Regions from separate parts of the Agromyces sp. NPDC127015 genome, predicted to be linked through region 2. Evidence: predicted binding sites of a transcription regulator. Region 2 holds the regulator's gene; each other region holds the start of a gene.
The links. The regulator LexA, encoded in region 2, represses DNA repair genes until DNA is damaged. The targets are predictions, from matches to a motif close to TCGAACANNTGTTCGA.
Positions count from the first base shown of each region.

Region 1: the regulator LexA is predicted to act here: its motif matches at 6,166-6,181, upstream of ACFWGP_RS02410 (DUF222 domain-containing protein).
Region 3: the regulator LexA is predicted to act here: its motif matches at 4,628-4,643, upstream of uvrA (excinuclease ABC subunit UvrA).

Region 1 covers NZ_JBHXDI010000001.1:519,444-529,825, forward strand. Annotated here, with positions in the region: gene ACFWGP_RS02365 (TrkH family potassium uptake protein) at 1-43, opposite strand, end outside; gene ACFWGP_RS02370 (DUF3237 domain-containing protein) at 318-818, shown strand; gene ACFWGP_RS02375 (CorA family divalent cation transporter) at 1,192-2,133, shown strand; gene ACFWGP_RS02380 (VOC family protein) at 2,256-2,651, shown strand; tRNA gene ACFWGP_RS02385 (tRNA-Gly) at 2,683-2,753, opposite strand; gene ACFWGP_RS02390 (hypothetical protein) at 2,873-3,727, shown strand; gene dcd (dCTP deaminase) at 3,759-4,364, shown strand; gene ACFWGP_RS02400 (RNA polymerase sigma factor) at 4,470-5,126, shown strand; gene ACFWGP_RS02405 (hypothetical protein) at 5,128-5,937, shown strand; gene ACFWGP_RS02410 (DUF222 domain-containing protein) at 6,212-7,705, shown strand; gene ACFWGP_RS02415 (alpha/beta hydrolase) at 7,840-8,748, opposite strand; gene ACFWGP_RS02420 (TetR/AcrR family transcriptional regulator) at 8,864-9,544, shown strand; gene fdxA (ferredoxin) at 9,556-9,906, opposite strand; gene ACFWGP_RS02430 (FAD-dependent oxidoreductase) at 9,903-10,382, opposite strand, start outside.
Region 2 covers NZ_JBHXDI010000004.1:25,722-36,103, reverse strand. Annotated here, with positions in the region: gene metE (5-methyltetrahydropteroyltriglutamate--homocysteine S-methyltransferase) at 1-1,744, shown strand, start outside; gene ACFWGP_RS12365 (alpha/beta fold hydrolase) at 1,846-2,607, shown strand; gene lexA (transcriptional repressor LexA) at 2,710-3,396, opposite strand; gene ACFWGP_RS12355 (LysM peptidoglycan-binding domain-containing protein) at 3,653-4,045, shown strand; gene ACFWGP_RS12350 (histidinol-phosphate transaminase) at 4,104-5,237, shown strand; gene hisB (imidazoleglycerol-phosphate dehydratase HisB) at 5,234-5,848, shown strand; gene hisH (imidazole glycerol phosphate synthase subunit HisH) at 5,845-6,483, shown strand; gene priA (bifunctional 1-(5-phosphoribosyl)-5-((5-phosphoribosylamino)methylideneamino)imidazole-4-carboxamide isomerase/phosphoribosylanthranilate isomerase PriA) at 6,608-7,354, shown strand; gene ACFWGP_RS12330 (SseB family protein) at 7,365-8,216, shown strand; gene ACFWGP_RS12325 (pyridoxal-dependent decarboxylase) at 8,342-9,748, shown strand; gene ACFWGP_RS12320 (ATP-dependent helicase) at 9,784-10,382, shown strand, end outside.
Region 3 covers NZ_JBHXDI010000001.1:1,044,105-1,054,486, forward strand. Annotated here, with positions in the region: gene uvrC (excinuclease ABC subunit UvrC) at 1-1,674, opposite strand, end outside; gene uvrA (excinuclease ABC subunit UvrA) at 1,682-4,573, opposite strand; gene uvrB (excinuclease ABC subunit UvrB) at 4,695-6,761, opposite strand; gene coaE (dephospho-CoA kinase) at 6,771-7,400, opposite strand; gene ACFWGP_RS04900 (DUF4126 domain-containing protein) at 7,451-8,062, shown strand; gene rpsA (30S ribosomal protein S1) at 8,119-9,570, opposite strand; gene ACFWGP_RS04910 (epimerase) at 9,723-10,382, opposite strand, start outside.

The DNA.
Region 1 (10,382 bases), on a different contig from region 2:
AGATCGGCAGCATCAGCAGTGCGGTGCCGCCGAGCACGGCCATCGCGAAGCCGGCCACGACGGTCTGGGCCGGATGCAGGCGGAGGGAGCGAAGGCGCCCTCGACGCTTCAGGGCCGACGGTGCGGATGGTGCCACGGGCCAACTCTAGAGCGATCGGATGCCGTTGCGGGTGAGGTCGTGGGGCGTCGGCTCTGATCGCAGCGCTCGGCAGGGAAGCGTTGGGACGATTCGACGGCACAGACTGGGTGGTACGCAGTCGATGCCCACGGTGACGCGCTCGAGCGCGATGATTGCGAGAGAACAGAGCCTCCCCGAAATGAACGGAGCCACCCCACCCATGTCGACCTCGCTGATGGAACCCGCCTTCGAGTACTGCTTCGAGCTGCGCTGCCAGGTCGACGAGGAGCTGCCGCTCGGCGGGTCGACGCCGGGGGAGGGGCGGCACTTCGCCCGTGTCTCGGGCGGCACGTTCGACGGGCCCCGGCTGGGCGGTGTCGTGCTGAACAGCGGCGGCGACTGGTGGGTCGGTCGCGGGCTCGTCGTCGAGCTCGACGCCCGCTACGTCATCGAGGCCTCGCTCGATTCGGGCCCGGCCGCCGTCGAGGTCGTGAACCGGGGCATCTGGCGCACCGATGAGGCGACCTGGGCGCGCATCGAGGCCGGCGAGGACGTGGCCGAGCAGGACCTCTACTACCGCACCGCGTTCCAGTTCCGCACCGACCACCCCGAGCTGCAGTGGCTCACCGAGTCCCAGTTCGTCGGGTACGCCCGGGCCGAGCCGGGCTTCGTCATCATCCGCGTGTTCCGTCTCGTGTGAGCTGGGGGGCCCACCTCGTGGGTGCCTCGGCCGGGCCATCCCACCGCGGCGCTTCGTGCAGAAGATCGAGACGGCCGCGACCGAACCCGCCGACCCGCGCGGGCGCGCCCGCTGACGGTCGCGACCGTCAGCGGAAGGTGTCCGCGAGGGCCTCGAGCGCTTCGACCAGGTCGGCGCTCGCGCTCCCCTTGCGTGCCGCGCTGTCGAGCTGAGCGACGACCGACCGGTTCGCCGCCGACAGGGCGGTGGGAAATCGCTAGCCCGCTCGGGCGCCGACGGCAACCCCGTGTGCGGAACACCGTCGCGCGCCTACGGTGAGGGTGGCGAATCCGGCGCGGAGACGGCGCACCGGGACGCAGAGACGAGGTCGATGATGCCTGAGATGCTCACGGGCGCGGGCGTCTGGGTGCGGGTCGTCAACCCGGATCCGGGCGAACTCGAGCGGCTGAGGGAGCGGTTCGGCATCCACCCGCTGATCATCGCCGATCTGGTCGAGGGGCGTCAGGCTCCGAAGCTCGAGCGGCTCTCGGGCCACCTCTACCTCAACCTCTGGGACGTGGACCGGAGCGGTGCCGACCCGGCCACGCACACCGACATCGCGCTGATCTTCAACGACCACGAGTGCCTGGTCGTGCAGAACGGACCCGAGGACGAGCTCCGCGATATCGAGGCGCTGCTGCTCGCCGACGCCCTCGTGCCGGTGACCTCGCCGATCTCGGGCGTCTACCGCATCCTCGACGCCGTCGTGCAGGACTTCGTCGAGCTCGGTGCCGGGGTCGAACGCGAGCTCGAAGAGGTCGAGGAGGAGGTGTTCGACAGCAGCATCCGCGAGGACTATCGGCGCATCTACCGCCTCCGGCAGCGCATCGGCCGGATCGACCGGGCCGTGTCGGGGCTCGCCGAAGCGATCACGGCCGATCGCGGCGAGTTCGAGGCGATGATGGCGTCCGAGCCCGCACTGCGCGCCTTCTTCACGCACCTCGAGCACGACGTGACGGGGGTGGCGAAGCTCGCCACGGCCGAACACGCCGCCCTCGACGCGGTCGTCTCGAGTCACGAGAGCAATGTCTCCACCCGGCAGAACCAGGACATGCGCACGATCTCGGCCTTCGCCGCCCTCCTCGCGATCCCGACGGTGATCGCGGGCGTCTACGGGATGAACTTCAAGAACCTGCCGCTGGTGCAGTGGGAGTTCGGCTGGCTCGTGGTGGGCATCGCGATGGTCGCCATCGACATCGTCGTCTACGTGCTGTTCCGGCGCCGCGGCTGGCTGGGCGATCGCCGAGGCGAGCGTCCGAGGCCGGCGGCGCGGTGAGGTCGACGTGCACGTGTCGTGCATTCCGGCGCCGGCATGGCTGGTGAGCGGGCCCACCCCGCGGGTAACGTCGGCGGGGTGACCTCGCGCCGAACGCCGGGGGCGACCGACGAAGGAGAGCAATGGCCTCGCAGATCGACGCGATCAACCTCACCGCCCGCGACCATGAGTCGCTCGGCGCCTTCTGGCAGGCGCTGCTCGACCTGAAGGAGGACCCGAACGATCCGAACAACCCCGGCGACCCCGTGACGGTCTACCTCACTGAGCCGGTGACCATCCGGGTCTACATCCAACCCGTCGACGACGGCAAGGAGTTCGCGCCCCGGATGCACCTCGACCTCTCACCGGTCGGCACCACGCGGGATGCCGAGGTCGAGCGACTCATGGAGCTGGGCGCGACCGTCGTCGCCGACCGGCGCCGTGAGAACGGCTCCGGCTACGTCACGATGAGCGACGTCGACGGCAACGAGTTCTGCGTGCAGCGCAGCGCCGAAGAAGTCGCCGCGAGCGGGCGCTGAGGTCACGCGGCCGGTGATCAGGCCGATCCAGAGCCGATGACGGGAATCGAACCCGCGCTGTCTGCTTGGGAAGCAGAAGTTCTACCATTGAACTACATCGGCGCACGCCGCTCGGCGACGTGGAACTCATCCTAACAACGCCGACGTGAATCGCCGCATCCATTCGGTGAGGTCGGGCACGAATGCCACGCCAGGCATGCACGCTGCAGCAGGATGGCGATATGCGCGCATCGAAGCACGTCATCATCGGGGGGATCGCGGCGGCGCTCGTCGTCGCGCTCGCCGGCTGTACGGCCGGCGTGGGCGCGACGGACGGCGCCGGGGCCGCCGAGCCAGAACTGCTGGAGCAGGCGGCGGCGCTTGCGCAGGACGTCGGCTTCGTCTCGCAGTCGATCGGACTCGATCGGCCCGAGGACGCCATCGCCGCGTACGCGCGCCGAGCGACGCAGGAGTTGCCGGCCACGGGCGTCCCCGATCGCGGGAATACGTCGGACTGGGGCCCGGTGCCCGATACGGCGACGCCGTTCCGGCTCGTCGCGATCGAGCCCGAATCGGATGCCGCGTGGGAAGAGCCGGTCGGCGCACTCGTGCTCGCGAGCCGCATCACGGAGGTCTCGGCGAACGACGACCCCGAACACGACTTCTGCGTGCGCCTCCGGTTCGACCGCTGGGGCGTCATCGACGGCGGGGTCGAGAAGACGTCGTGCCCCGACCCGCTCGTCGAGGTCGAACCGCCCGCCGACGAACGGCCCGTGGTGCCCGAGGCGGCCGAGGCCGTCGCGATCGAGGTGCTGACCGGCGCGGGCGATGCGAGTGCCGACGAGCTCGAGGCATCCATCACCGCTCGGCTGGAGGGCGAGACCGACGGTCGCGCGCTCGCGCCGGTGGAGGTGCTGCGGGACGGCGACCGCCTGGGGCTCGCCATGCGCGACGCCGACGACTGCCTGCTCGTGCGCTCGGCCGATGGCGTGGTCGAGCGCCTGCACGTGTCCGACGTCCTGCTGCAGGACGGCGAGCTCGGCTGCGGCGCTGACACGGCCCTGCTCGCCGACGATCAGTTCCCGACCACGCACTGAGGCGGAGCCGGGGCCTCGGTAGGCTGGGCGCGTGCTGCTCTCCGACCGCGACATCCGTTCAGAGTTCGAACTCGGCCGCATCGCGCTCGAGCCGAGCGATCCGTCGATGCTGCAGCCGTCGTCGGTCGACGTGCGGCTCGACCGGTACTTCCGGCTCTTCGACAACCACAAGTACCCGTACATCGACCCGGCGGAAGACCAGCCAGAGCTCACCCACCTGATCGAGGTGAAGCCCGACGAGCCGTTCATCCTGCACCCCGGCGAGTTCGTGCTGGGATCGACCTACGAGCAGGTCACCCTGCCCGACGACGTCGCCGCGCGGCTCGAGGGCAAGAGCTCGCTCGGCCGGCTCGGCCTGCTCACCCACTCGACCGCGGGCTTCATCGACCCGGGGTTCACGGGGCACGTCACGCTCGAGCTGTCGAACGTCGCGACCCTGCCGATCAAGCTCTGGCCGGGCATGAAGATCGGGCAACTCTGCTTCTTCCGCCTGTCGTCGCCGGCCGAGCGACCCTACGGTTCGGCCGAGTACGCGAGCCGCTACCTCGGCCAGCGCGGGCCGACCGCGTCGCGGTCGTTCCAGAACTTCCACCGCACCGACGTGGGCGTCACCGACGCCGGCGCGAAGGGCGAGTGACGGCACCGAACCCGACCGTGCGTCGCAGGGCGAGGATGCCTCGTGCCTTCGTCGCGCGTCACGCCGAGTGCGGCACGCAGTCGGCTGCCCTACACTCTTGCGACCATGGGCGATTTCGACGGGGTGCTCGCGCACTCGGCCTCCCGGGGCTGGGCGATGCCGCAGGCCGCGAGCGGCGGCGCTGAGGCGGCGGCCGACGGGTTCGAGACGGTGCTGCTCGCGGCGAAGGCCGGGGCGCCGTGGGCGTCGGCCGAGCTCTGGAACGCGCACGCCGGTGCCGTCGCGGGCTTCCTGCGGGCGCGGGGCTCTGCCGAGCCCGACGATCTCACGAGCGAGGTGTTCCTGGCCGTGTTCGACGGGCTCGACCGATTCGAGGGCGGCGCGGCGGAGTTCCGGGCCTTCGTGTTCACGATCGCGTACCGGCGCCTCGTCGACGAGCTGCGCCGCCGCGCGCGGCAGGCGCCGAGCGAGGAGTGGGCCGATGAGCTCGACCCCCGGCGGGCGGCCAGCGCCGAGGACGAGGCGCTGGGTCGCATCGGGGATGCCGCGGCGCTGGCCATGCTCGACGGGCTTCCGCCCGACCAGCGCGACGTGATGGTGCTGCGCATCATCGGCGACCTCACGGTCGAGCAGGTCGCCGCCGTGCTGGGCAAGCGCGCGGGTGCGGTGAAGGCGCTGCAGCGCCGGGCGCTCACGGCGCTTCGAAAGAAATTCCCCGCAGGGCGTACCCCTGCGGCGACCTCCGGCGATAGCAGGGAGTGAGATGAGCAACCACCGCATTCACGACGACGAGGCCGCAGCCCTGCTGCGCGGCGATGTGCCGCCGCGGCGTGCCGACCTCGCGGGCGTCGCCGACGCCGTGGCCGCCTTCCGACTCGCGGCCGGGCAGGCGGCGCCGCAGCCGTCGGCCGAGTTGCTGGCGCGACTCGACGCCGACCGCGTTGCGGCGGGCTCGATCTCGTTCGACCCGAACGCAACGACTGCGGCGACGAGCCAGACCCCCAGTGGCTCGTCGCCGAAGATACGGAGAAGAAGAGTGGCATTCACGGGAATCGCCGGGCTCGGCCTGGCAGCGAAGATCGCGATCGGTGCGGCGGCGGCGACCGCCGCAGGGCTCACGGGCGTGGGCGCTGCCGGCGCTGCCGGCGTGCTGCCGGCACCGGCGCAAGAGGTCTTCGACGGCGTCACCGGCCAGCAGGAGCCCGGCGGCGAGCACATCAGCGACACCGGCCGCGAGCACCGCGAGTTCGGCCAGCAGACCGCCGAGGATGCTCGCGAGAAGGGCGCCGACCGGCGCGACGCCGCCCACGAGAACGCCGAGGAGAAGCGCCGGGCTGGCCTCGACAAGGCCGCCGAGCACCGCCAGAACGGTGACGCACCGGTCGTGCCCGGCGACGAGGCATCCGAGACCGGTCAGCAGGCCGCCGAAGACGGCGCCGCGAACGGCGAGGAGCACAGCCAGACCGGGCAGGAGACCGCGGACGACGCGGCCTCGGCCGGTGAAGAACGCAGCGGTGACGGCCAGTCGACCGCTGACGACGCGCGTGACGGGGCCCCCACCCCCGAGCGATGAACCTCTGACGTTCTCGCACCCGTCACGACGCGACCGCGAAACGGGCTCCCGACCGGCTGGGAGCCCGTTTCGTGTCTTTGTTTGGGTGCGTGGGCGAGTGAGTGAGTGAGTGCGGGTCGGGCGGGTGCGTGCCTGCGGGCGCGCGTGCATGAGTACGGGTCGGTCGGGGGCGAGCGGGCGTGTGCGTGCCGGTCGGTGGGGTCATCGCCCGATTCATTGTCCACAGTTTCGAATATCTCTTCGAACCCGAGCCACTTCCGGGTAGACTCGGGGTGTGGTCGCAGCTGATGCAATACCCGCACTGATCGGGGTTTCAGCTGCGCTCGACGGGGTCGATGCGGTGTGGTCGGGCGCATTGGCCGCTGGTGCCGCCGGGTCGGTCGACCCGGTCGGCGATGCGCGGTCGATGAGCGACGACGGCCTGGTGCGGGTGACCGAAGCCCTGGGTGAACTCGCTCGGCGTGTGCAGGCATTGCAGGCGCCGGTCGCGGCCGAGCTCGCGGCCCGCTCCCGCACCGGTGCCGACGATGTTGTAGCCCGCCGGCACGGGTTCTCCTCGGCCGAACGGTTGATCGCTTCCGCGACGGGTGGCCGGTTCCAAGAGGCGGTCAAGCTCGTCGCGGTCGGTGCGGCGACCGCACCCCGGGCCGCGTTCACGGGTGAGGTGCTGCCGCCGAGGCATCCGCACCTCGCACGGGCAGTGTCGTCGGGTGCCGCGTGCGTCGACGCGGCAGATGTGATCTGCCGGTTCCTCGACGGCATCGCGCCGCGCGCCGACCGGGTCGAGCTGTCCGAGGCCGAGGCGTTCCTCGTCGATCGGGCTCCGGTCGTGGGGGTCGACGGGCTGCACCGGCTGGTGAAGCTCATGCAGGCGCGCCTCGACCCCGATGGGGTGAAGCCGCGTGAAGACGAACTGCGGGCGGCGCGCGAGTTCCGCATCTGGGAAGACGAGCACGGCATGATCCGGTTCAAGGGTGCTGCCGACCCCGTCAACGGCGCTCCGATCAAGCTCGCGATCGAGACCCTCGTCGGCGCGGAGCTCCACCGGGCGCGCGACGCGAAGCGCCCGGCTCGGGGTGAGCAGGTCGAGGCTGGAGCGCAGCGACCGTCTCGAAACCCCGCCGGTTGTGACGACGTGGTCGCCGAGCAGCGCACGATCGCCCAGATGAACCTCGACGCGCTCGCCGACATCGCCCGTCACTCGCTCAGCGCGAACGACGGGCCCGTGGCGTTGCGGCAGGCGATGGTCGTGGCCCGCGTCGACGCCGCCGCGCTCGAGTTAGGGCGCGGGCACGGCACGATCGACGGCATCGACCAGCCCGTGTCGATCCCCTCGATCGAGGAGCTCGCGATGTGGGCCGGCATCTCGCCCCTCTACTACGGCGACGGCTGCGAGACGACCCGCCTCGGCCGGTCGCGCCGCCTGTTCTCCCAGGCGCAGAAACTCGTCCTCATCGAACGCGACGGCGGGTGCGCTTGGCCGGGCTGCACTCGACCGCCCTCGCACACCCAAGCGCACCACATCCGGTGGTGGAAGCGCCACCGGGGCCGCACCGATCTCGACAACGGCATCATGCTCTGCGCACATCACCATCACCGCATCCACGACGACGGCTGGGTCATCCTCATCGAGCACGGATTCACCTGGTTCGTGCCGTCGGCGCACCTCGACCCCGACCGCCGACCACGCCCCGGCAACCGACGACTCCCATCGATCGCACCACCACCCCCCGACATCGCTGCCCACCTCGCAAGCGTCGCCGCCTGACCGCGACGATTCCGATGATCCTCGGAATCGTCGAGGAACGCGCCGCCCGGTGGAGCATGCGGCGTGTCGGCGTGTCGGCCCGCTGCCCGCCAGCTCGCCGGCCCGCCCGGGCCACGGGTCATCACGTACCTCGCTCAGTGACGCACAGCGGGGGTGCCGGCCGGGCTCGAGTGCGTGACCGTGTCGACGGCGGCGAGCCCGCCAGTCGCGAAGGCCGCGACCGCGTCGAGCACGGGGTCGGCGCCGAGTACGCGGACGTGCCCGAACCCCTCGGTCAGGAGCAGGCGCGAGCGATCGCCGTGCGCGGCGTGCAGGCGCACCGACTCGCTCGACGCGACCTCGCGATCGCCGCGATCGTGGGCGACGAGCAACGGCACGCCGTCGGGCAGCGGTGAGCCGACCGCGTCGAAGCGCCGATAGGGGTCGTCGACCTCGGGCAGCACGCGCCGGCTGAATCCGCGCGCGAGCGCGTCGGACGTGGCGGGACGCAACCCGAGCCGCCCCGAGAACGCGTCGACGAGGAAGCGCGCGTCGGCCATGCCGGCGATCGCCGCGACGCCGCCGGCGGCCGTGCCCTCGCGCACCGCCGTGATCGCGGCGAGTGCGCCGAACGAGTGGCCGACGATCAGGTGGAATCGCCCGTAGCGCTGCTGCAACGCCTCGATCGCGGCGAGGTAGTCGCGGATGTCGGTGTGACGCCCGGCAGAGTCGCCGTTCGCGGGTGCGTCGAACGCCACGAGTCGAAGGCCCTCGGCGCGCAGCTCGCGCACGATCGGGGCGAACTGCGATGCCCGTCCGCGCCAGCCGTGCACGAGCAGCACGGTGTCGGCGCCGTGCCCCCACGAGTACGCGACGACATCGCGGCCGCGAACACGAAGACGACCGCGTTCGGCGCGCTCGTGCACGGCGCGGTCGTGTTCGCGAACGGACAGCGCCGGCCGCACCCGGCGGAAGAGCGGCAGCGCGACCTGCGCGGCGAGCCCGGGCGAGATGCGATCGGCGGCGCGGATGGCGGCGGCATGGGCGGTGAGTGCTGCAGGCATGGTGGCCTCCGAGTGGCTTCCGGCGAGGCATCCGCCGCGTTCGAAGCAGACGCCAACAATGAATACGAACGATCGTACGCCCACTATACGCACGATCGTGCGTAAAATCGAGGGCATGAGCGGAACGGATGTCGCGGTCGACGGCCGCCGGGCGCGGGGGGATGCCTCGCGCCGGGTGGTGCTCGGCCACGCCGTCGACCTCGCCTCGATCGAAGGGCTCGACCAGCTGTCGATCGGTCGCATCGCGATCGCCGCGAGCGTGAGCAAGTCGAGCATCGCGACGCTCTTCGGCAGCAAGGAGAAGCTGCAGCTCGCCGCCGTCGAGGCGGCTCGCGAGCGCTACTTCGCGACCGTCATCGCCCCCGCCCGTGAGAAGCCGCGCGGGCTGACGCGGGTCGTCGCACTGCTCGATCGCGTCGTCGCGTACTCGCATGACCGCGTGTTCCCGGGCGGGTGCTTCTTCTCGGCCGCGGCGGCCGACTTCCACGCGAAGCCCGGCGTCGTGCGCGACGCGATCACCGCGCAGCTCGACGACTGGCTCGGCTACCTCGCGGTGCAGGTGCGGTACGCGGCCGAGGCCGGCGAGCTTGTCGGCATCGTCGGGGCCGACGATGCCGACCAGTTCGCCTTCGAGGTGCAGGGCGTCTTCGAGTGGATGAACCAGCTCGCCGTGATCCGCGACTCCGACGAGCCGTACGTTCGTGCCAGGCGCGCGTTCCGCGCCCGGCTCGTCGCGATCGGTGCCGACCCGGCCGTCGCCGATCTCGTGCTCGAACCGGGCGCCGCGATGCGCTGACGGTGGCGGTACTACTCGCCCTGCGGGGCGAGCGCCGCGACGATGGGGTGATCGAAGTCGAGCGTGCCGGTCTTGGCGGCGCCGCCCGGCGATCCGAGCGGCGCACCGCCCGACGCGCCACCGGGCGTGATCTCGAAGAACTCGACGTTGGCCTTGTAGTAGTCGGACCACTCGTCGGGCAGGTCGTCTTCGTAGTAGATCGCCTCGACCGGGCAGACGGGCTCGCAGGCGCCGCAGTCGACGCACTCGTCGGGGTGGATGTAGAGGGATCGTTCGCCCTCGTAGATGCAGTCGACGGGGCACTCGTCGATGCACGCCTTGTCCTTGACGTCGACGCAGGGCAGCGCGATGACGTAGGTCACGACAGCGCCAGCACGTCGTCGCGCGAGATCGCCACCTGCTCCTCACGGGGCACGACCTTCACGCGTTCGCGAACGACGCCGGCGTACCGCTCGGGCGCCTCGAACGACTCGCCGAGCCCGCGCTCGTGCGCGTCGAGGGCGAGCCAGCCCTGCCAGCTCGTGTGCTCGACCCCGCGGGCGTCGAGCAGGTCGAGGATCTCGGTGCCGTCGGCCGCGTCGATGGCGGGCGCGGCGAGCACGCCGGCCTGCGCGTCCGCGACGAGGTTGGTGATCGTCTCGAGCGCGTCGCCCTTCGTGTGGCCGATGAGTCCGACCGGGCCGCGCTTGATCCATCCGGTCGCGTAGACGCCCGGGATCGACTCGCCCGAGGCATCCACGACCCGCCCGCCCTCGTTGGGGATGACCGCAGCCCGCTCGTCGAACGGCACGTCGCGGATCGGCGAGCTCGCGTAGCCGACGGCCCGGTACACGGCCTG
Region 2 (10,382 bases):
CGCGGAACTCTCGGCGGCCGGCGCGGAGTGGGTGCAGCTCGACGAGCCGGCGCTCGTCTCCGAGGCGATCGACGTGCCGAGCGAGCTGGTGCTCGATGCCGCGGCGACGGCCTACGCGTTGCTCGGTGCGCTCGACCGGCGCCCGGCGATCTTCGTCGCGGCGCCCTACGGGTCGCTCGACGACGCGCTCCCGGTGCTCGCGGAGACGCCCGTCGAGGCGATCGGGCTCGACCTCGTACGGGGCGCGGTGCCGACGGCCCTCGATGCGAGGACCGAGGCCGCGCTGCGCACGAAGACGCTCGTCGCGGGCGTCATCGACGGGCACAACGTCTGGCGTGGCGACCCCGGCACCGCGCTCGAGCGGGCTGAGGGGCTGCGCGACCGGGCGGGCGCCGTCTCAGTCTCGACGTCCACCTCGCTGCTGCACGTGCCGCACGACGTCGACGACGAGTCCCGACTCGACCCGCGGCTCGCGAGCTGGCTCGCCTTCGCCGATCAGAAGGTCGGCCAGGTCGCAACGCTCGCCCTCGGCCTCACGAACGGGCGCGACACCGTCGCCGAGCGGCTCGCCGAGGCATCCGCGGCACTGGCCGACCGTGCCGCCGCACCCGGGGTGCGGGTGCCCGCGGTCCGCGACCGCCTCGCCGCCCTCACGGAGGCGGACTTCCACCGTGGCGACGAGGCCGAACGGCTCGCGGCGCAGGCGGCCCTCGGACTGCCCGAACTGCCGACCACGACGATCGGCTCGTTCCCGCAGACGAGCGACCTGCGCATCGCCCGCGCCCGTCTCGGCCGGGGCGAGCTCGACGCCGACGCGTACGCCGGCGTGATGCGCGCCGAGATCGAGCGGGTGGTGCGCCTGCAGGAGGAGCTCGGCCTCGACGTGCTCGTGCACGGCGAGCCGGAGCGCAACGACATGGTGCAGTACTTCGCCGAGCTGCTCGACGGCTTCGCCGTCACCGAGCACGGCTGGGTGCAGTCGTACGGGTCGCGCTGCACGCGGCCCTCGATCCTCTGGGGGGATGTCTCGCGTCCGGCGCCCATGACGGTCGAATGGTCGGCCTACGCGCAGTCGCTCAGCGACAAGCCGGTCAAGGGCATGCTGACGGGACCGGTGACGATCCTCGCGTGGTCGTTCGTGCGCGACGACCAGCCCCTCGGCGACACTGCCCGGCAGGTCGCGCTGGCCCTGCGCGACGAGATCGCCGACCTCGAGGGGGCGGGCATCCGCATCATCCAGGTCGACGAGCCCGCACTCCGGGAACTGCTGCCGCTCAAGCGCGCCGACCAGCCCGCGTACCTCGACTGGTCGGTCGGCTCGTTCACGCTGGCGACGGCCGGCGCTGCGCCCGGCACGCAGGTGCACACCCACCTGTGCTACTCGGAGTTCGGGGTGGTGATCGACGCGATCAAGGGACTCGACGCCGACGTCACCTCGATCGAGGCCGCGCGCAGCCGGATGGAGGTCGTCGACGACCTCTCGGCGAGCGGCTTCGACCACGGCATCGGGCCCGGGGTGTACGACATCCACTCGCCCCGCGTGCCGTCGACGGCCGAGCTGCAGGAACTGCTCGAGCGCGCGGCGGCGGCGATCCCCGCCGGGCGGCTCTGGGTGAATCCCGACTGCGGTCTCAAGACGCGCGGCTACGACGAGACGGTGGCGTCGCTCGCGAACCTCGTCGAGGCGACCCGTGCGGTGCGGGCCGGACTCGCACGCGGGCTCGCGGCGCCGGTCGCCGGATGAGGCGGCGGGCGGATGCCGCATGGAGCGGCATCCGCCCGATGCTCGGCGCCTTCGCATCGTTCGCCGGGGCGATGCACAGGCGGGCGGCGTACCGTCATCGCATGCGACTCGCGGTTCACGAGACGGGCGCGGGCGCCCGCACGGCCATCCTCATCCACGGCATCATGTCGGACTCGCGCGCATGGCACCGCGTCACGCACGAACTCGAGGCGCAGGGCTTCCGGGTGCTCGCGGTGGACCTCGCCGGACACGGGCGCAGCCCGCGGGCGCGTCGGTACTCGCCCGCCGCATGGGCCGACGACGTGGTCGAGACGGTCGAGCCCATGCTCGACGGGCCCCCCGACGTCGTGCTCGGGCACTCGCTCGGCGGCCTCGTCGCGAGCCTCGTCGCCGACCGGCTCGCGCCGCGGGCGGCGATCTACGTCGATCCCGCGTTCGCCTTTCCGACGGGTCTGCGCGGCCTGGCGTACAAGGCCTTCTTCGCGATCGCCCCGAGGCCGCGGCGCGGCGCGCTCGTGCGGATGAACCCGAAGTGGAGCGCGGTCGACGTCGACATCGAACTGGCGACCCTCCGCGACTGGGACAAGCGGACCGTGCTGGGCTTCGCCGACACCAGGCCGCTGGTGCCGCCGGCCCGACTCGTCGCCCCGACGCTCGTGCTGCTCGCCGAGAAGAGCCTGCTCATCACCGAGCGCGTCGCGGCCGACCTGCGCCGACGGGGCATGACCGTCGCGACGGTGCCGGGCACGGGTCACACGGTCTTCCGCGACGATCATGCTGGGTTCATGGACGCGGTGATCGGCTGGCTCCGTTCGGTGGCGCAGCCTGCGGGCGCGATCGCCGCAGGCGCGACGAGCGCATAGCGTCCTCCGGACGCACGTCACCCGACGTCCCCGGCCTCGCCGATCGCGCGCCGCCGGCGCGGCCGCGGGCTCAGACCGCGCGCCGCCGGCGCGGCCGCGGGCTCAGACCGCGCGCAGCACGGCGACGACCTTGCCGAGGACCTCGGCCTGGTCGCCGAGGATCGGCTCGAACGCGGTGTTGCGCGGCAGCAGCCAGGTGTGGCCGTCGCGCTGGCGGAACACCTTGACGGTCGCCTCGCCGTCGAGCATGGCGGCCACGATCTCGCCGTTCTCGGCGGTGCGCTGCGAGCGCACGACCACCCAGTCGCCGTCGCAGATGGCCGCGTCGATCATCGAGTCGCCGACGACCTTGAGGATGAAGAGCTCGCCCTTGCCGACGAGCTGGCGGGGGAGCGGGAACACCTCGTCGATCTGCTGCTCGGCCGTGATCGGCACGCCGGCCGCGATGCGGCCGACGAGGGGGACCATCGCCGCGTCGCCGACCGGCGCGGGATCGCCCGCCGACGCAGGGCGCTCGTCGAGGCCCGGCAGCTCGATGAGCACCTCGAGCGCGCGGGGGCGGTTCGGATCGCGCCGCAGGTAGCCTGCGAGTTCGAGCTGGTTGAGCTGGTGCGTGACGCTCGACAGCGATGCGAGGCCGACGGCGTCACCGATCTCGCGCATGCTCGGCGGGTAGCCGCGTGTCGCCACCGAACGCTGCACGACCTCGAGGATCGCGATCTGCTTCGCGCTCAGGCTCTTGCGGCGGCGTGCCCTGCCGGTCTCGCGCACGTCGTTGTCGCTCTTCACGGTTCCGCCCCTCGTTGCGACCGCCTTCGCGATCGGATGTCGGTGGTGTCTGATCGACTGTTCCCAGACATTCGAAACTGTATCCACATGCGGCGGGAGCGGCAAACATTCGTTCGAGTGTGTCGCGAGATCGCTCCCCGAGAAACCCGCACTCCGATGCTTGCAGTCGAAGATGTTCGAAGATATATTCGGAACAGAGATTCGCATCCGGCCCTCCCGGCCGAGGGCCGGATGCGATCCCACGCAGGAGGGTGACATGAGCGCAGCGATCGTGACGAACGAGTACCGTTCCGGTGTTCCGGTGCCCCGCGCAGGCCGTGTCGACGGCGGTGCGGAGGCTGCACCGCGCACCCGCCTCCGGCTGACCCGTCGCGGGCGCGCTGTCTTCACGACCCTCGCCGCACTGCCGATCGTCCTCTGGGCGCTCGCAGCCGTGCTGAACGCCGGCGGTGCGGCCGCCGACCTGGCCGGGGGCGATTCGCTGCAGTACGTCACGGTGGGTGCCGGGGGCTCGCTCTGGGAGATCGCCGAGGCGATCGACCCGTCGGCCGACCCGCGCGACACGATCGCCGAGATCGTCCGGCTCAACGGGCTCGACGGTGCGACGATCGAGCCGGGCCAGCGCCTCGCGGTCCCCGCTTCGGAGTAGGCGGTCATACGAGGTCGCACGCCGGGGGCGTCACGGGTCGCGTGGCTAGGCTGGTTCGGTGACGAGTCTCGACGACCTCCCCATCCGCGACGACCTCCGTGGTCGCGACCCGTACGGTGCGCCGCAGAAGGCGGTGCCCGTCGCCCTCAACGTCAACGAGAACACGCATGCCATCCCCGAGGACGTGGCGCACGACATCGTCGCCCGAGTCGCCGCCGCGATCCTCCGGTTGAACCGATACCCCGATCGCGAGTTCACCGAGCTGCGAGAGGCGCTCGCCGGCTACCTCGGCCACGGGCTCGCACCCGAGCAGATCTGGGCCGCCAACGGCTCGAACGAGGTGCTGCAGCAGGTGCTGCAGGCGTTCGGCGGGCCCGGCCGCTCGGTGCTCGGATTCGCGCCGACGTACTCCATGTACGCGCTGCTCGCCTCGGGCACGGGCACCCGCTGGATCGCCGCCGACCGCGACGACGACTTCGAGCTCAGTGCCGAGACGGCGGTCGCCGCCGTTCGCGAGCACGACCCCGACCTCGTCTTCCTCTGCGCACCGAACAATCCCACGGGCACGCCGCTGTCGCTCGACACGGTGCGTGCCGTCGCCGACGCGGCACGGGGCATCGTCGTCGTCGACGAGGCGTACTTCGAGTTCGCCGACCCCGGTGCCCCGAGTGCGCTCACGCTGCTCGAGGGGCGGCCGCGGCTCGTGGTCTCCCGCACGATGAGCAAGGCGTTCGCGTTCGCGGGCGCTCGCGTCGGCTACCTCGCCGCCGACCCCGCCACGATCGATGCCCTGCGGCTCGTGCGCCTGCCGTACCACCTCTCCGCGCTCACCCAGGCCGCCGCGCTCGGCGCGCTCGCCCATGCCGACGAGATGCTGGCGATGGTCGACGACATCCGCCGCCAGCGCGAGCGCATCACGACCGAGCTCGCGCGACTCGGCTTCGCCCCGCACCGCAGCGGATCGAACTTCGTGCTGTTCGGCGGGGTCGACGACCCGCACGCCGTGTTCGAGGGGCTGCTCGCGCGAGGCATCCTCATCAGGGAGCTCGGCATCCCCGGGCACCTGCGGGTGACTGCGGGCACCGAGGCCGAGACCACCGCCTTCCTCGAGGCGGTCGCCGTGTTCGCGCCGGCGGCCGTCGCGACGAGCAGCGCGGCCGGTGGCACCACCGAGAATAGGATCGAGTCATGACCGCCCAGCCCCGATCGCGCACCGCGCGCGTGCAGCGCGAGACGAGCGAATCGAGCATCGACCTGTCGATCGACCTCGACGGCTCGGGCTCGAGCGACATCGAGACCGGCGTGCCGTTCTACGACCACCTGCTCACCGCGTTCGCGAAGCACTCGCTCACCGACCTCACCGTGCGCGCGTCGGGAGACCTTCACATCGACGTGCATCACACCGTCGAAGACACCGGCATCGTGCTGGGGCAGGCGATCCGCGAGGCGCTCGGCGACAAGCGCGGCATCTCGCGCTACGGCGACGCGCTCGTGCCGCTCGACGAGGCGCTCGCGCAGGCGGTCGTCGACATCTCGGGGCGGCCGTTCCTCGTGCACACCGGTGAGCCGGAGGGCTTCGAGTTCCACCTCATCGGCGGTCACTTCACGGGCTCGATGGTGCGGCATGTCTTCGAGGCGATCGCCTTCAACGCCGGGCTCACCGTGCACGTCACGGTGCTCGGCGGGCGCGACCCGCACCACATCGCCGAGGCCGAGTTCAAGGCCTTCGCGCGCGCATTCCGGCAGGCGAAGGCGCTCGACCCGCTCGTCAGCGGCATCCCGTCGACCAAGGGTGCGCTGTGAGCCGCAACCGGCGCGTCGTGGTGCTCGACTACGGGTCGGGCAACGTGCACTCGGCCGCGAAGGCGCTCGAACGCGCTGGCGCGGAGGTCGAGGTCACGGCCTCACGTGCAGCGGCGATGGAGGCCGACGGCCTCGTCGTGCCCGGCGTGGGCGCGTTCAAGGCCGTCATGGACCAGCTCCGCGCGGTGCGCGGCGACGAGATCATCGACCGGCGCCTCGCCGGTGGCCGGCACGTGCTCGGCATCTGCGTCGGCATGCAGGTGCTCTTCGAGCACGGCGTCGAACGCGGCGTCGACACCGAGGGGCTCGGAGAGTGGCCCGGGGCCGTCACCGAGCTTCCGGCCGAGGTGCTGCCGCACATGGGCTGGAACACCGTCGTGCCCGACGCGGGCTCGGTGCTGTTCGACGGCATCGAAGACGAGCGCTTCTACTTCGTGCATTCGTTCGCGGCGCAGTCGTGGCACCTCGACGTGATGCCGCCGTTCCCGCAGCCGAAGCTGACCTGGGCCGAGCACGGCGGGCGCTTCCTCGCCGCGGTCGAGAACGGTCCGCTGTCGGCGACGCAGTTCCACCCAGAGAAGTCGTCGGACGCGGGCATCCGGCTGCTCTCGAACTGGCTCGGCGCACTCGCCTGAGTCATCCGACCGTCATGCGACACGTCGCGCGCGGCGCGGGCGACTATGATCCTGTGACTGTGCCGGCCGTCACTGCGCCGGGTGAAACACGGCCGACGGCGTATCGCGATCGAGGACAGTAGTGATGAGTGAGTTCAACAAGACCCCCGGCCTCGTGCTGCTGCCGGCCGTCGACGTCGCGGGCGGCAAGGCCGTCCGCCTGACGAAGGGCGAGGCCGGCACCGAGACGAGCTACGGCGACCCGGTCGACGCGGCCGTGGACTGGGCCGACCAGGGCGCCGAGTGGATCCACCTCGTCGACCTCGACGCGGCGTTCGGCCGCGGGTCGAACGGCGGCATCCTGAAGAAGGTCATCCGCCAGGTGCGCGGCGTGAACGTCGAGCTGTCGGGCGGGATCCGCGACGACGAGTCGCTCGAGCACGCTCTCGAGATCGGCGCCAAGCGCATCAACCTCGGCACCGCAGCCCTCGAGAACCCGGAGTGGGCCGCCTCGGTCATCGCCCAGTACGGCGAGGCCATCGCCGTCGGCCTCGACGTGCGCGGGACGACGCTCGCCGCCCGCGGCTGGACGAAGGACGGCGGCGACCTGTGGCAGGTCATGGACCGGCTCGAAGAGGCGGGTGCCGCGCGCTACGTCGTGACCGACGTCACGAAGGACGGCACGCTGCAGGGCCCGAACGTCGAGCTCCTGCGCCAGGTGATGGACCGCACGCATCGCCCCGTCGTCGCCTCCGGCGGCATCTCGAGCCTCGACGACCTCGCCACGCTGCGCGAGCTCGTGCCGCTCGGCCTCGAGGGCGCGATCGTCGGCAAGGCCCTGTACGCCGGCGCCTTCACGCTCGCCGAGGCCCTCGACGTCGCGAGCAACTGAGCCGGCGCGCATGACCGCTGATCTCGGCAACGCTGCGGACGACGAGGATGCCTCGGGCACGACGCCCGGCGGCACCGCGAGGCCGCTTCCCGCGCATCTCGCGGATTCTGCGGGGGTACCGTGGGCGGGCCGGGCGTTCGACGAGAACCCGCACGCGGGCGACGACGGCTCGACCCCGGCCGCCCTCGGTGCCGCGCTGCGTGCATTCCACGACGGAGACGGCTCACAGGCCGGTGTCGTCGCCGCGTTCGGCGCCTCGAGGCTGCTGATCCCGCTGCTCGCCGAGCTCGGCGACGGGGGAGCGGAGACCGGCGCGCACGGCCACGCCGTCGACAAGAGCCAGGAACTCTCGATCGTGACGGTCGACGGGCCCGACGGGCGTCGCGTGCTGCCGGTGTTCTCGTCGGTGGATACGATGCGCGCCTGGAACCCGGTCGCCCGTCCTGTGCCCGCCGACGGCGTCCGGGTGGCGCTCGCCGCGGCCGACGACGGCACCGAGCTCGTCGTGCTCGACCCGGCATCGCCGGGCGAGTTCGTGCTGCGCCGACCCGCCGTGTGGGCGGTCGCCCAGCAGAAGCCGTGGACGCCGCCCTTCGACGACGAGGCCGTGCGCCGGGCGTTCGAGCGCTCGATCGGCAGCGAGCTCGCCGTGCTCGGCGTCGACCTCGCCGCGGGCGACCCGCTCGCGCGGCTCGCCGGGCCCGAGCTCGTCGTGACGCTGCGGCTCGTCGACGGACTCACCCGTGAGGAGCTCGATGCCACGACCGCTCGGCTCGCGCGGCGTTGGGCGGAGGACGACGCGATCGCGACAGGGGTCGACTCGCTCGCCGTGCGACTCGTCGGCGGTCGTCGCGACGCCTGAGCGTGCGGAAGCAGGCAGTGCCGCCTCAGCCGTGCGCGAGATCCCGCCCGAACTGGGCATTGACCGCGTGAGCATCGCGGAGCATCATCTGGAACGCGCACGTGTGCGCGGGAGTCAGGTGGAACATGGCCGAGCGACCGTCGGCCGCCGGAGCGCGGCGACCCGAATACGACCGACCGCTGGAGATCGCGTCCGACCGGGCGAGACGCTGGCTCGACGGCGTCGCCGAACGTCCGATCCCGCCCGAGATCGATGCCGATGCGGCGAAGGAACTGCTGGGTCGGGCGCTGCCGAGCCGCGGTGAACCGGCAGCACAGGTGGTCGAGCGGTTGGCCGACGGCGTCGAACCGGGACTGCTCGGCATCGGCTCGCCGCGCTTCTTCGGCTGGGTGATGGGCGGGGTGCAACCGGTCGCCCTCGCCGCCGACTGGCTCGTCTCGGCGTGGGACCAGAACACCGGGCTGCGGTTCGCGACGCCCGGCGTCGCCGCGGTCGAGGAGCTCGCAGGGGAGTGGATCGTCGATCTGCTCGGCCTGCCCGCCGGGTCGGCGGTCGGCTTCACCACCGGGGCCACGATGGCGCATTTCGTCGGGCTCGCGACCGGTCGCGACGAACTCCTGCGGAGGGCCGGCTGGGATGCGGCGCAGGACGGCGTCTTCGGAGCGCCGCGCGTGCGCTTCGTCGTGGGCGCCGAACGGCACGGTACGGTCGACCTCGCCGGGCGCTACCTCGGCCTCGGGGCACCGGTCGTCGCCGCCGCGGACGACGAGGGGCGCATCGACGTCGGCGCGCTCGGAGCGGTGCTCGCCGCCGATCCCGATCCGGCGATCGTCGTCCTCCAGGCGGGCAACATCCATTCCGGATCGTTCGACGACTTCGCCCGGGCGATCGGGGTCGCGCACGAGGCCGGCGCCTGGGTGCACGTCGACGGCGCCTTCGGGCTGTGGGCGGGAGCCAGCCCGCGCCTGCGGCACCTCGTCGCGGGGTACGAGGCGGCCGACTCGTGGTCGACCGATGCGCACAAGACGCTCAGCGTGCCGTACGACTGCGGCATCGCGATCGTGCGCGACGAGCACGCGATGCAGCGGGCGCTGAGCATGCATGCGAGCTACCTGCAGGCGAGCGACGCCGTCGCCGACCCGCACGAGCGGGTGCCGGAGCTTTCGCGGCGTGCTCGCGGCGTTCCGACGTGGGCGGTGCTGCGCGCCCTCGGGCGCGAGGGCGTCTCCGAGCTCGTCGAACGGCTCGTCGACTCCGCGAAGCGGATCGCCGTCGGCGTCGCTCGCCTGCCAGGCGTGGAGGTGCTGAACGACGTCGTCTTCACCCAGGTGTGCCTCGCGCTCGCCGACGATGCGGCGACGGAGGCGCTCTCGTCCCGGCTCTGGGAGGAGGGTGAGGTGCTCGCGATGACGTCGCGGTGGCGCGATCGCGCGGTCGTGCGGTTCTCGGTGAGCAACTGGGCGACCGACGCCACCGAGGCCGATCGCACGGTCGCCGCCGTCGCCCGCGCCCTCGCCGCAGACCCGCGCTGAGAACGGTTGTCGGCGGCATCGGATTGAATGGAGCCATGACCGATGCGCTTGCGGCCTTCTCGGAGGCGACGCGCACGTGGTTCGCCGAGGCGTTCCGCGCGCCCACCGCGGTGCAGCAGGGCGCCTGGCGGGCGATCGGGAGCGGCGCCCACGCGCTCGTCGTCGCTCCCACCGGATCGGGCAAGACCCTGTCGGCGTTCCTCTCGGCGATCGACCGGCTCACGACCGAGCCCGCCGCCGAGCCCGGTACCCGGGTGCTCTACCTGTCGCCGCTCAAGGCGCTCGGCGTCGACGTCGAGCGCAACCTCCGCGCGCCGCTCACCGGCATCGCCCGCGTCGCCGAGCGCCTCGGCGCCACGCCGCCGAGCGTGAGCGTCGGGGTGCGCTCGGGCGACACGCCCGCGAACGAGCGTCGGGCGCTGCTGCGCACGCCGCCCGACATCCTCATCACGACGCCCGAGTCGCTCTTCCTCATGCTGACCTCGCAGGCGCGTGAGACGTTGCGCTCGATCGAGACCGTCATCGTCGACGAGATCCACGCGGTCGCCGGCACGAAGCGCGGTGCGCACCTCGCACTGTCGCTCGAGCGCCTCGACGCACTGCTCGAGCGTCCGGCCCAGCGCATCGGGCTCTC
Region 3 (10,382 bases), on a different contig from region 2:
GGCCTCGTCGCGCACCCGCTGGAACAGGAAGAGCGCGTCGCTGTTGCGCGGCAGGATGACCGGGAAGTCGCTCTCGGGCGTCCAGATCTCCTCGAGACGCTTCGCGATGCCGCAGAGGTAGATGCCCTGGACTCCCGACTCCCGCAGGGCGCGCTCCGCGGCCGCGACCTGCGGCTGCCCGCCGTCGACGACGAGCAGGTTCGGCGGGTAGGCGAACTTCTTGCGCCGCTCGGGAGCGTCGCCGGCGTCTCCCTCGCGCTCGGCCGCAGCCTCGTGCGCGTTCGCGAGGTACGCCAACCGTCGGGTGAGCACCTGATGGATCGAGTCGGTGTCGTCGCTCGACTGCGGGATCGTGAACCGGCGGTACTCGTCTTTGCGCGGCAGGCCGTCTTCGAAGACCACCATGGATGCCACGATGTTGGTGCCGCTCAGGTGCGAGACGTCGTAGCACTCGATCCGGAGCGGCGCATCGGCCATGCCGAGCGCCTCCTGGATGTCTTCGAGGGCACGCGAGCGCGTCGTGAAGTCGGCGCTACGACGGGTCTTGTAGAGCATGAGCGTCTGGCGTGCGTTCTGCGTCGCGGTCTGCAGGAGCGAGGCCTTGTCGCCGCGCTGCGCCACCCGCAGGCGCACCTTCCGTCCGGCGGTCGCGCCCAGCCAGTCCTCGAGCGCCGCAGCGTCGTCGGGGAGCTCGGGAACGACGACCTCGGCCGGCGGAGTCAGCCCATCGGCGTAGGCGTTCTGCACGATCGAGTCGACGAGGTCGCCGAGCGGCACGTCGAGCTCCTTGTCGACGGTCCACGAGTGCACGCCGCGCACTCGACCGCCCCGGACGATGAACAGCTGGACGGCGGCGGCGAGCTCGTCGTGGTCGACGCCGAAGACGTCGAGGTCGACCTTGTCGCCGAGCACGACCGCGCTCTTCTCGAAGAAGGCGTTCGCCGCCTGCAGGCGGTCGCGGTAGCGGGCGGCTGCCTCGTACTCCTGCGCGGCGGCGGCGGCCTGCATGCGATCGGTCAGCTCGCCGACGATGCGCCGGTCCTGATTCTGCATGAACCCGACGAAGCGGTCGACGTTCTCGCGGTGCTCCTCGATGGTGACGAGCCCTGAGCACGGCCCGAAGCAGCGACCGATCTGACCGGCGAAGCACGGCTTGCCGCTCGCCATCGCCCGCCGGTAGTCGCTGTCTTTGCACGTGCGGATCGGGAAGAGCTTCAGCAGGATCTCGAGCGTCTCGTTGATCGCCCACACCTTCGGGTACGGCCCGAAGTAGCGGGCGCCGCGGATCTTGCGATTGCGCGTGACGAAGGCTCGCGGCGCCTCGTCGGCCATCGTCACGGCGAGGTACGGGTACGACTTGTCGTCCTTGAAGCGGACATTGAACGGGGGATGGAACTCGTTGATCCACGTGATCTCGAGCTGGAGCGCCTCGACCTCGCTGCCGACGACCGTCCACTCGACCGACGAGGCGCTCGTGACCATGCGCCGGGTGCGCTCGTGGAGGCTCCTCAGCGGAGCGAAGTAGTTCGAGAGCCTCGCCCGCAGGTTCTTCGCCTTGCCGACGTAGAGCACCCGCCTGTCGGCGTCGCGGAAGCGGTACACGCCGGGACTCGTCGGGATCTCGCCCGGCTTCGGGCGGTACGGAACCGTGTCGGAGCTCGGTCGCGCGCTCACCATCGGCTCAGCTGGCGACGTCGGCGCGCTCGGCGGCGGCGTCGAAGATCTCGCGGAGGAAGTAGCCCGTGTGGCTCTCGGCGACCGTCGCGACATGCTCGGGAGTGCCGGTGGCGACGACCTGGCCGCCGCCCGAGCCGCCCTCCGGCCCGAGGTCGATGATCCAGTCGGCCGACTTGATGACGTCGAGCGAGTGCTCGATGACGATCACGGTGTTGCCCTTCTCGACGAGCTTGCCGAGCACCCGGAGGAGCTTCTGCACGTCTTCGAAGTGCAGGCCGGTCGTCGGCTCGTCGAGCACGTAGACGCTGCGGCCGTTCGACCGTCGCTGCAGCTCGGTCGCCAGCTTCACGCGCTGCGCCTCGCCGCCCGAGAGCGTCGTCGCGCTCTGTCCGAGCTGCACGTAGCCGAGTCCGACGTCGACGAGCGTCTTGAGATAGCGGTGGATCGCCGAGATCGGTTCGAAGAACTCGGCCGCCTCGGAGATCGGCATCTCGAGCACCTCGGCGATGTTCTTGCCCTTGTAGTGCACCTGCAGCGTCTCGCGGTTGTACCGCTTGCCGCCGCACACCTCGCACGCGACGTAGACGTCGGGCAGGAAGTTCATCTCGATCTTGATCGTGCCGTCGCCCGAGCACGCCTCGCAGCGCCCGCCCTTGACGTTGAAGCTGAACCGCCCCGGAAGGTAGCCTCGGGCCTTGGCCTCGGTCGTCTCGGAGAAGAGCGTGCGGATGCGGTCGAACACGCCCGTGTAGGTCGCGGGGTTCGATCGCGGTGTGCGCCCGATCGGCGCCTGGTCGACGTGCACGACCTTGTCGAGCTGCTCGAGGCCGGTCACCCGGCGGTGCTTGCCCGGGACCTTGCGTGCGCCGTTGAGCTTGTTCGCGAGAACGCGGTAGAGGATGTCGTTGACGAGCGACGACTTGCCCGAGCCGCTCACGCCGGTCACCGCCGTGAACGTTCCGAGCGGGAACTCGACGTCGATGCCGCGGAGGTTGTTCGCCGCGGCGCCCTGCACCGAGATCATGCGGTCGCGGTCGATCGGCCGGCGTCGCGCCGGGGTCGCGATCTCTTTGCGGCCGGACAGGTAGTCGCCAGTGAGCGAGCGCGTGTTCTTCAGCAGGTCGTCGTAGCTGCCGGAGTGCACGACGGTACCGCCGTTGACACCGGCCCCGGGGCCGATGTCGACGATCCAGTCGGCCGTGCGGATGGTGTCTTCGTCGTGTTCGACGACGATGAGCGTGTTGCCCAGGTCGCGCAACGCGACGAGGGTGTCGATGAGACGCCGGTTGTCGCGCTGGTGCAGGCCGATGCTCGGCTCGTCGAGCACGTACAGCACGCCCGTGAGGCCCGAGCCGATCTGCGTGGCGAGGCGGATGCGCTGCGCCTCGCCGCCGGAGAGGGTGCCGGCGGCGCGCGCGAGGTCGAGGTAGCTGAGGCCGACCCGGATGAGGAAGTCGAGGCGGACCTTGATCTCGCGCAGCACCTGGGCGCCGATGGCCTGCTCGCGATCGGTGAGCTCGAGGCGGTCCATGAATGCGCGCGCATCGGTGAGGCTCAGCAGGCCGACGTCGGCGATGCTGTGATCGTGGATCAGCACGGACAGCACCTCGGGCTTCAGCCGCTTGCCGTCGCACACGGGGCAGGGCACCTCGCGCAGGTACTCGGCCCACCGCGCCCGCTGCACGTCGGTCTCGGCCTGGAGGTACTGCCGCTCGATGTACGGCACGACGCCCTCGAAGCCCGAGGTGTAGCTCATCTCACGGCCGTACCGGTTGCGCCAGCGCACCTTGACCTCGAAGTTCTGCCCGCGCAGGACCGCCTGCCGTGCCTCGTCGGGGAGCTCGGCCCACGGCGTGTCGAGGGAGAAGCCGAGGTCGCGGGCGAGCCCGTCGAGCAGCTTCTCGTAGTAGTTGTAGAGGCTCTTGCCCTGCGAGGTCCACGGGAGGATGACGCCGTCGGTGATCGAGAGGGCCGGGTCGCCGAGCAGCAGCTCTTCGTCGACCGACATGCGCGTGCCGAGGCCGGAGCACTCGGGACAGGCGCCGAACGGCGCGTTGAACGAGAAGGTGCGCGGCTCGATCTCGGTGAGCTGGATCGGGTGCTGGTTCGGGCACGAGAGCTTCTCGGAGAAGGTGTGCCAGGCGTCAGGACCCGACTCGTCGACGAAGTTGACCTGCACCAGGCCGTCGGTGAGCCGGAGCGCCGTCTCGAGCGAGTCGGTGAGCCGGCCCAGCACGTCGGGCCCGGCGACGAGCCGGTCGACGACGACGGAGATGTCGTGCTTGATCTGCTTCTTGAGCTTCGGCGGCTCGTCGAGGCGGATGAGTTCGCCGTCGACGACGGCACGCGAATAGCCCTGCGCCGCCAGTTCGCGGAAGAGGTCGACGAACTCGCCCTTCTTCTTCGACACCACGGGGCTCAGCACCTGGAACCGGGTGCCCTCCTCGAGCTCCATCAGCCGGTCGGCGATCTGCTGCACCGTCTGCCGCTGGATCTTCTCGCCGCAGACCGGGCAGTGCGGCACGCCGATGCGCGCCCACAGCAGTCGCATGTAGTCGTAGATCTCGGTGATCGTGCCGACCGTCGAGCGGGGGTTGCGGTTCGTCGACTTCTGGTCGATCGACACGGCGGGGCTCAGGCCCTCGATGAAGTCGACGTCGGGCCGGTCGACCTGCCCGAGGAACTGCCGGGCGTATGCCGACAGCGACTCGACGTAGCGTCGTTGCCCCTCGGCGAAGATCGTGTCGAACGCGAGCGACGACTTGCCCGAACCCGAAAGGCCTGTGAACACGACCATCGCGTCGCGCGGGATCTCGACGTCGACGTTGTGCAGGTTGTGCACGCGGGCACCGCGGACACTCAGGCGCGAATGGGCATCGAGACGTGAAACTGGCACCCTTCGAGTCTAGAGAGACCCACCGACACGGATGCCTCGACCGATGCGCTGTCGGCGAACAGATGTTCGAATCGGACCGGCGGGCGCCCCCGTCGAGACTGCAGCGCGCCCGCCGTACCCGTCAGCCCAGGTGCCCCGCCTTCTCCATCTGCCGGAGCTCGCGCTTGAGCTCGGACACCTCGTCGCGCAGTCGCGCGGCGAGTTCGAACTTGAGCTCGCCGGCCGCCTCGAGCATCTGGTCGTTGAGGTCGCGGATGAGCTCTTCGAGGTCGTTCGCGCCCTCGGCGGCGATGCCTTCGGTACGGAGGTTCGGCACCGGCGACTTCTTACGGCCGTCGCGGCCCGCGAGCAGCGCAGCGGTGTCGGCCTCTTCGCGCGCGAGCACCTCGGTGATGTCGGCGATGCGCTTGCGCAGTGGCTGGGGATCGATGCCGTTGACGCGGTTGTACTCGAGCTGCCGGTCGCGCCGACGCGTCGTCTCGTCGATCGCCTGCTTCATCGAGTCGGTGAGCACGTCGGCGTACATGTGCACCTCGCCCGAGACGTTGCGCGCGGCGCGCCCGATCGTCTGGATGAGCGAGGTCGACGACCGGAGGAACCCCTCTTTGTCGGCGTCGAGGATCGCGACGAGCGACACCTCGGGGAGGTCGAGACCCTCGCGCAGCAGGTTGATGCCGACGAGCACGTCGTAGACGCCTGCGCGAAGCTCGGTGAGCAGTTCGACCCGCCGGAGCGTGTCGACGTCGGAGTGCAGGTAGCGCACCCTGACCCCGGCCTCGGTGAGGAAGTCGGTGAGCTCTTCGGCCATCTTCTTCGTGAGGGTGGTGACGAGGACCCGCTCGTCGCGCTCGGCACGCTTGCGGATCTCTTCGAGCAGGTCGTCGATCTGCCCCTTCGACGGCTTCACGACGATCTGCGGATCGACGAGGCCGGTCGGCCGGATGATCTGCTCGACGACGCCGTCGGCGATGCCCATCTCGTATCGGCCCGGCGTCGCGGAGAGGTACACGGTCTGGCCGACGCGCGCCTTGAACTCGTCCCACTTGAGGGGGCGATTGTCGAGGGCGCTCGGCAGCCGGAACCCGTGCTCGACGAGGGTGCGCTTGCGCGACGAGTCGCCCTCGTACATGGCACCGATCTGCGGCACCGTCACGTGCGACTCGTCGATCACGACGAGGAAGTCGTCGGCGAAGTAGTCGAGCAGGCAGTGCGGCGCTTCGCCGGGCGCGCGCCCGTCGATGTGCCGCGAGTAGTTCTCGATGCCCGAGCAGAACCCGATCTGCTCCATCATCTCCAGGTCGAAGGTCGTGCGCATGCGCAGCCGCTGCGCCTCGAGCAGCTTGCCCTCGCGTTCGAGCTCGGCGAGGCGCTCGTCGAGCTCGTCGCGGATGGTTCCGATGGCGCGCTGCATCACGTCGGTCGATGCGACGTAGTGCGATCCCGGGAAGACGGGAACCGCGTCGAGCTGGCGGACGATCTGCCCCGTGAGCGGATGCAGGCTGTAGAGCGCCTCGATCTCGTCACCGAACATCTCGATGCGGATCGCCAGCTCTTCGTAGACGGGGATGATCTCGATCGTGTCGCCGCGCACGCGGAACGTGCCCCGCGAGAAGTCGACGTCGTTGCGCTGGTACTGCATCGAGACGAACTTGCGGATGAGCCAGTCGCGGTCGACCCGTTGGCCGACCTGCAGCGGCATCATCGCCCCGAGGTACTCCTCGGGCGTGCCGAGGCCGTAGATGCAGGACACGGTCGACACCACGACGACGTCGCGCCGGCTGAGCAGGGAGTTCGTCGTCGAGTGGCGCAGCCGCTCGACCTCGGCGTTGATCGAACTGTCTTTCTCGATGAACGTATCGGTCTGCGGGACGTAGGCCTCTGGCTGGTAGTAGTCGTAGTAGGAGACGAAGTACTCGACCGCGTTGTTCGGCAGCAGCTCGCGGAACTCGTTCGCGAGCTGCGCGGCGAGGGTCTTGTTGTGGGCCAGCACGAGGGTCGGACGCTGGACCTGCTCGATGAGCCAGGCCGTCGTCGCCGACTTGCCGGTACCGGTCGCTCCGAGCAGCACGACGTCGGTCTCACCCGCGTTGATGCGGCCGGCGAGTTCGGCGATCGCCTGCGGCTGGTCACCGCTCGGTCGATACTCGCTGATGACCTCGAACGGGCGAACTGAGCGCGTGGCCTGCATGCTCCAAGTCTAGGAGCGGCCTCCGACATCGCGTCCGGAGCGCTCGGCCACGACCCGCGCCCACAGGGCGTCGGTCTGGCTCATCGTGTGCGCGAGCGAGCCGTCGGTGTCGATGACCACGTCGGCGATCGCGAGCCGCCGAGTGTTGTCGACCTGCGCGTCGACTCGCGCCTCGGCCTGCATCAGGTCGAGGCCGCGCTCCTCGACGAGCCGCTTCACCTGGGTGCGGCGCGGCGCGTTCGTCACGACGACGAGATCGAACGGGTGATCGACGGATGCCTCGACGAGGAGCGGCACGTCGTACACGACGACGGCATCGGGGTCATCGGCCTCGGCGCGGGCGATAAGCCGCGACGACAGCTCCCGCACCGCGGGGTGGACGATGGAGTTCAGGCGGGCCCGCGCGGCGTCGTCCTTGAAGACGATCTCGCCGAGCTTCGCGCGGTCGAGTGAGCCGTCGGGTCGGAGGACGCCCTCGCCGAACTCCGCGATGACCGCCGCGAGCCCGGGGGTGCCCGGTGCGACGACCCGCCGGGCGAGGTCGTCGGCATCGATGTGAACCGCCCCGTGTTCGTACAGCCTGCGCGCGACGGTCGACTTCCCCGAGGCGATACCACCAGTGAGCCCGATCAGATACACGACACCACTCTAATCGTGCGACACTCGACTCGACCCACGAGGAGGCGCGGATGCTCGAGCTGCTCACCGGCACCGGGCTCGCGCTCGCGGCCGGTCTCAACGCCTGGATCCCGCTCGTCGTGCTCGGTGCGCTCGATCGCTTCACGACCCTCGTCGAACTGCCGCCCGCGTGGGCGTGGCTCTCGAACGAGTGGGTCCTGCTCGTGCTGGTCCTCCTGCTCGCGGTCGAGTTCATCGCCGACAAGGTGCCGGGTCTCGACTCGGCGAACGATGTCGTGCAGACGGTCGTCAGGCCGACCGCCGGCGGAATCGTCTTCGGCACCGGGATCGACTCGACGACCGCCGTCGTGACCGATCCCGGGTCGTTCTTCAGCTCGAACGCCTGGGTTCCCGTCGCGATCGGCGTCGGCCTCGCGCTGCTCGTGCACGTGGCGAAGGCCGCCGCCCGGCCGGTCGTCAACACAGCGACACTCGGATTCGGCGGCCCGGTCGTGAGTGCCGCGGAAGACGCCGGGAGCTTCGCGCTCGCGTTCGCCGCAGTGCTGGCGCCCGTGCTCGTGGTCTTCGGCATCGTGGCGCTCGTGATCGCGCTCGTGTTCGTCGTGCGGCGTCGTCGCGCCCGCCGCGAGGCAGCCGCGAGGCATCCCGCGACGACGCCCTGAAACGGCCGAAGGCCGGTTCCCGAGGGAACCGGCCTTCAGTCGTGTCGCAGGTGCGATCAGTTGTTGCTCGAGAGCTTCTCGCGCAGCGCCGCGAGCGAGGCGTCGTCGGCAAGGGTGCCCGTGCCGGCCGAGTCGCTCGAGTAGGAGGCACCGCCGGCCGAGAACGAGTCGTCGGCAGCCTGGGCGGCGAGCGAAGCAGCAACCTGCTTCTTGTGCGCCTCCCAGCGAGCCTGGGCGGCAGCGTAGTCCTGCTCCCACTTCTCGCGCTGGGCCTCGAAGCCCTCGCGCCACTCGTTGGTCTCGGGGTCGAAGCCCTCGGGGTACTTGTAGTTGCCCTGCTCGTCGTACTCGGTGAGCATGCCGTAGAGCGCCGGGTCGAACTCGGTGCCCTCGGGGTCGACGCCCTCGTTCGCCTGCTTCAGCGAGAGCGAGATGCGGCGACGCTCGAGGTCGATGTCGATGACCTTGACGAAGACCTCTTCGCCGACCGACACGACCTGCTCGGCGAGCTCGACGTGCTTGCCCGACAGCTCCGAGATGTGCACGAGGCCCTCGATGCCGTCGGCGACGCGAACGAACGCACCAAACGGCACGAGCTTGGTGACCTTGCCCGGAGCGACCTGGCCGATCGCGTGGGTCCGGGCGAAGACCTGCCACGGGTCCTCCTGCGTCGCCTTGAGCGACAGCGAGACGCGCTCGCGGTCGAGCTCGACGGAGAGCACCTCGACGGTGACCTCCTGGCCGACCTCGACGACCTCGCTGGCGTGCTCGATGTGCTTCCACGACAGCTCGGAGACGTGCACGAGGCCGTCCACGCCGCCGAGGTCGACGAACGCACCGAAGTTGACGATCGACGAGATGACACCCTTGCGGATCTGGCCCGGGTGCAGGTTCGCGAGGAACGTCGAACGCGACTCGGACTGCGTCTGCTCGAGCAGCGCGCGGCGCGAGAGCACCACGTTGTTGCGGTTCTTGTCGAGCTCGAGGATCTTCGCCTCGATCTCCTGGCCGAGGTACGGCGTGAGGTCGCGCACGCGGCGGAGCTCGATGAGCGACGCCGGGAGGAAGCCGCGGAGGCCGATGTCGACGATCAGGCCGCCCTTGACGACCTCGATGACCGAACCGGTCACGACGCCGTCGGCCTCCTTGATCTTCTCCACGTCGCCCCACGCGCGCTCGTACTGCGCACGCTTCTTCGACAGGATGAGGCGGCCTTCCTTGTCCTCCTTCTGGAGAACGAGGGCCTCGACGGTGTCGCCGACGCCGACGACCTCGCTGGGGTCGACGTCGTGCTTGATGGAAAGCTCGCGCGAGGGGATGACGCCCTCGGTCTTGTAGCCGACGTCGAGGAGGACCTCGTCGCGGTCGATCTTCACGACGGTGCCCTCGATGAGGTCGCCGTCGTTGAAGAACTTCAAAGTCTTCTCGACCGCGGCGAGGAAATCGTCAGCAGATCCGATGTCGTTGATCGCGACCTGCTTGGGCGCCTTGGTCGTTGCGGTTGTCATGTAGTGAATGCTCCGTAAAGGACAATATCGAGCCCATCGCGCGGTAGAGCGTTATGTGTTTCCGCGATGGGCATGCGGACAGGGATGTCACACGAGTGACGCTCCATCCTAACGGAACCGCTGCGTGCGCGGCAACCGCACGGCTCCGGGGCTCATCCGAGCCGAGCCGGGCCGGCGGCGACGGCACCCTCCGTCGGTCGGAGGATGCTCGCGAGCGCCGGTTCCAGCTCGGGGTACCTGAACTCGAAGCCGGCGTCGAGCAACCGCTGCGGCAGCACCCACCGGCTCTTGAGCAGGAGCTCGGTCTCGGTGCCGATGACCGCCGACCCGAGCTCGAGCATCCATCGCGTCGTGGGCAGGCCGACCGGCGCACCGACGAGTCGACGGATGGTGCGCATGAGGGTGCGGTCATCGCTCGGGTTCGGCGAGCTGACGTTCACCGGACCGCTGAGGTCGGCGCGGTCGCGAAGGAAGTCGATCGCGCGCGCGACATCCTCGACATGCACCCAGCTGAAGCGCTGCCGGCCGCGGGGCGTGCGGAACACGTGCTGCGTGCCGGCCCCGCGGCGCGCCCGCGACGACGGCCACCGGCCGTCGAGGTGCGCGCCGCCGAGCCCGAGCCGGGCGAGCATCGCGAGCGGGCGCAGCGCACTGCCGTCGCCGAGCACGATCGCGATCCGCAGCGCGACCCGCCGGGTCATCGGCAGCTCCCCGTCGAAGAACTCCCGCTCCCACGCTTTCGCGACGGCGACCGAGAACCCCGTGCCGAGCTCACCGCTCGACTCGGTCATCGGCCGGTCGTCGGCGTGCCG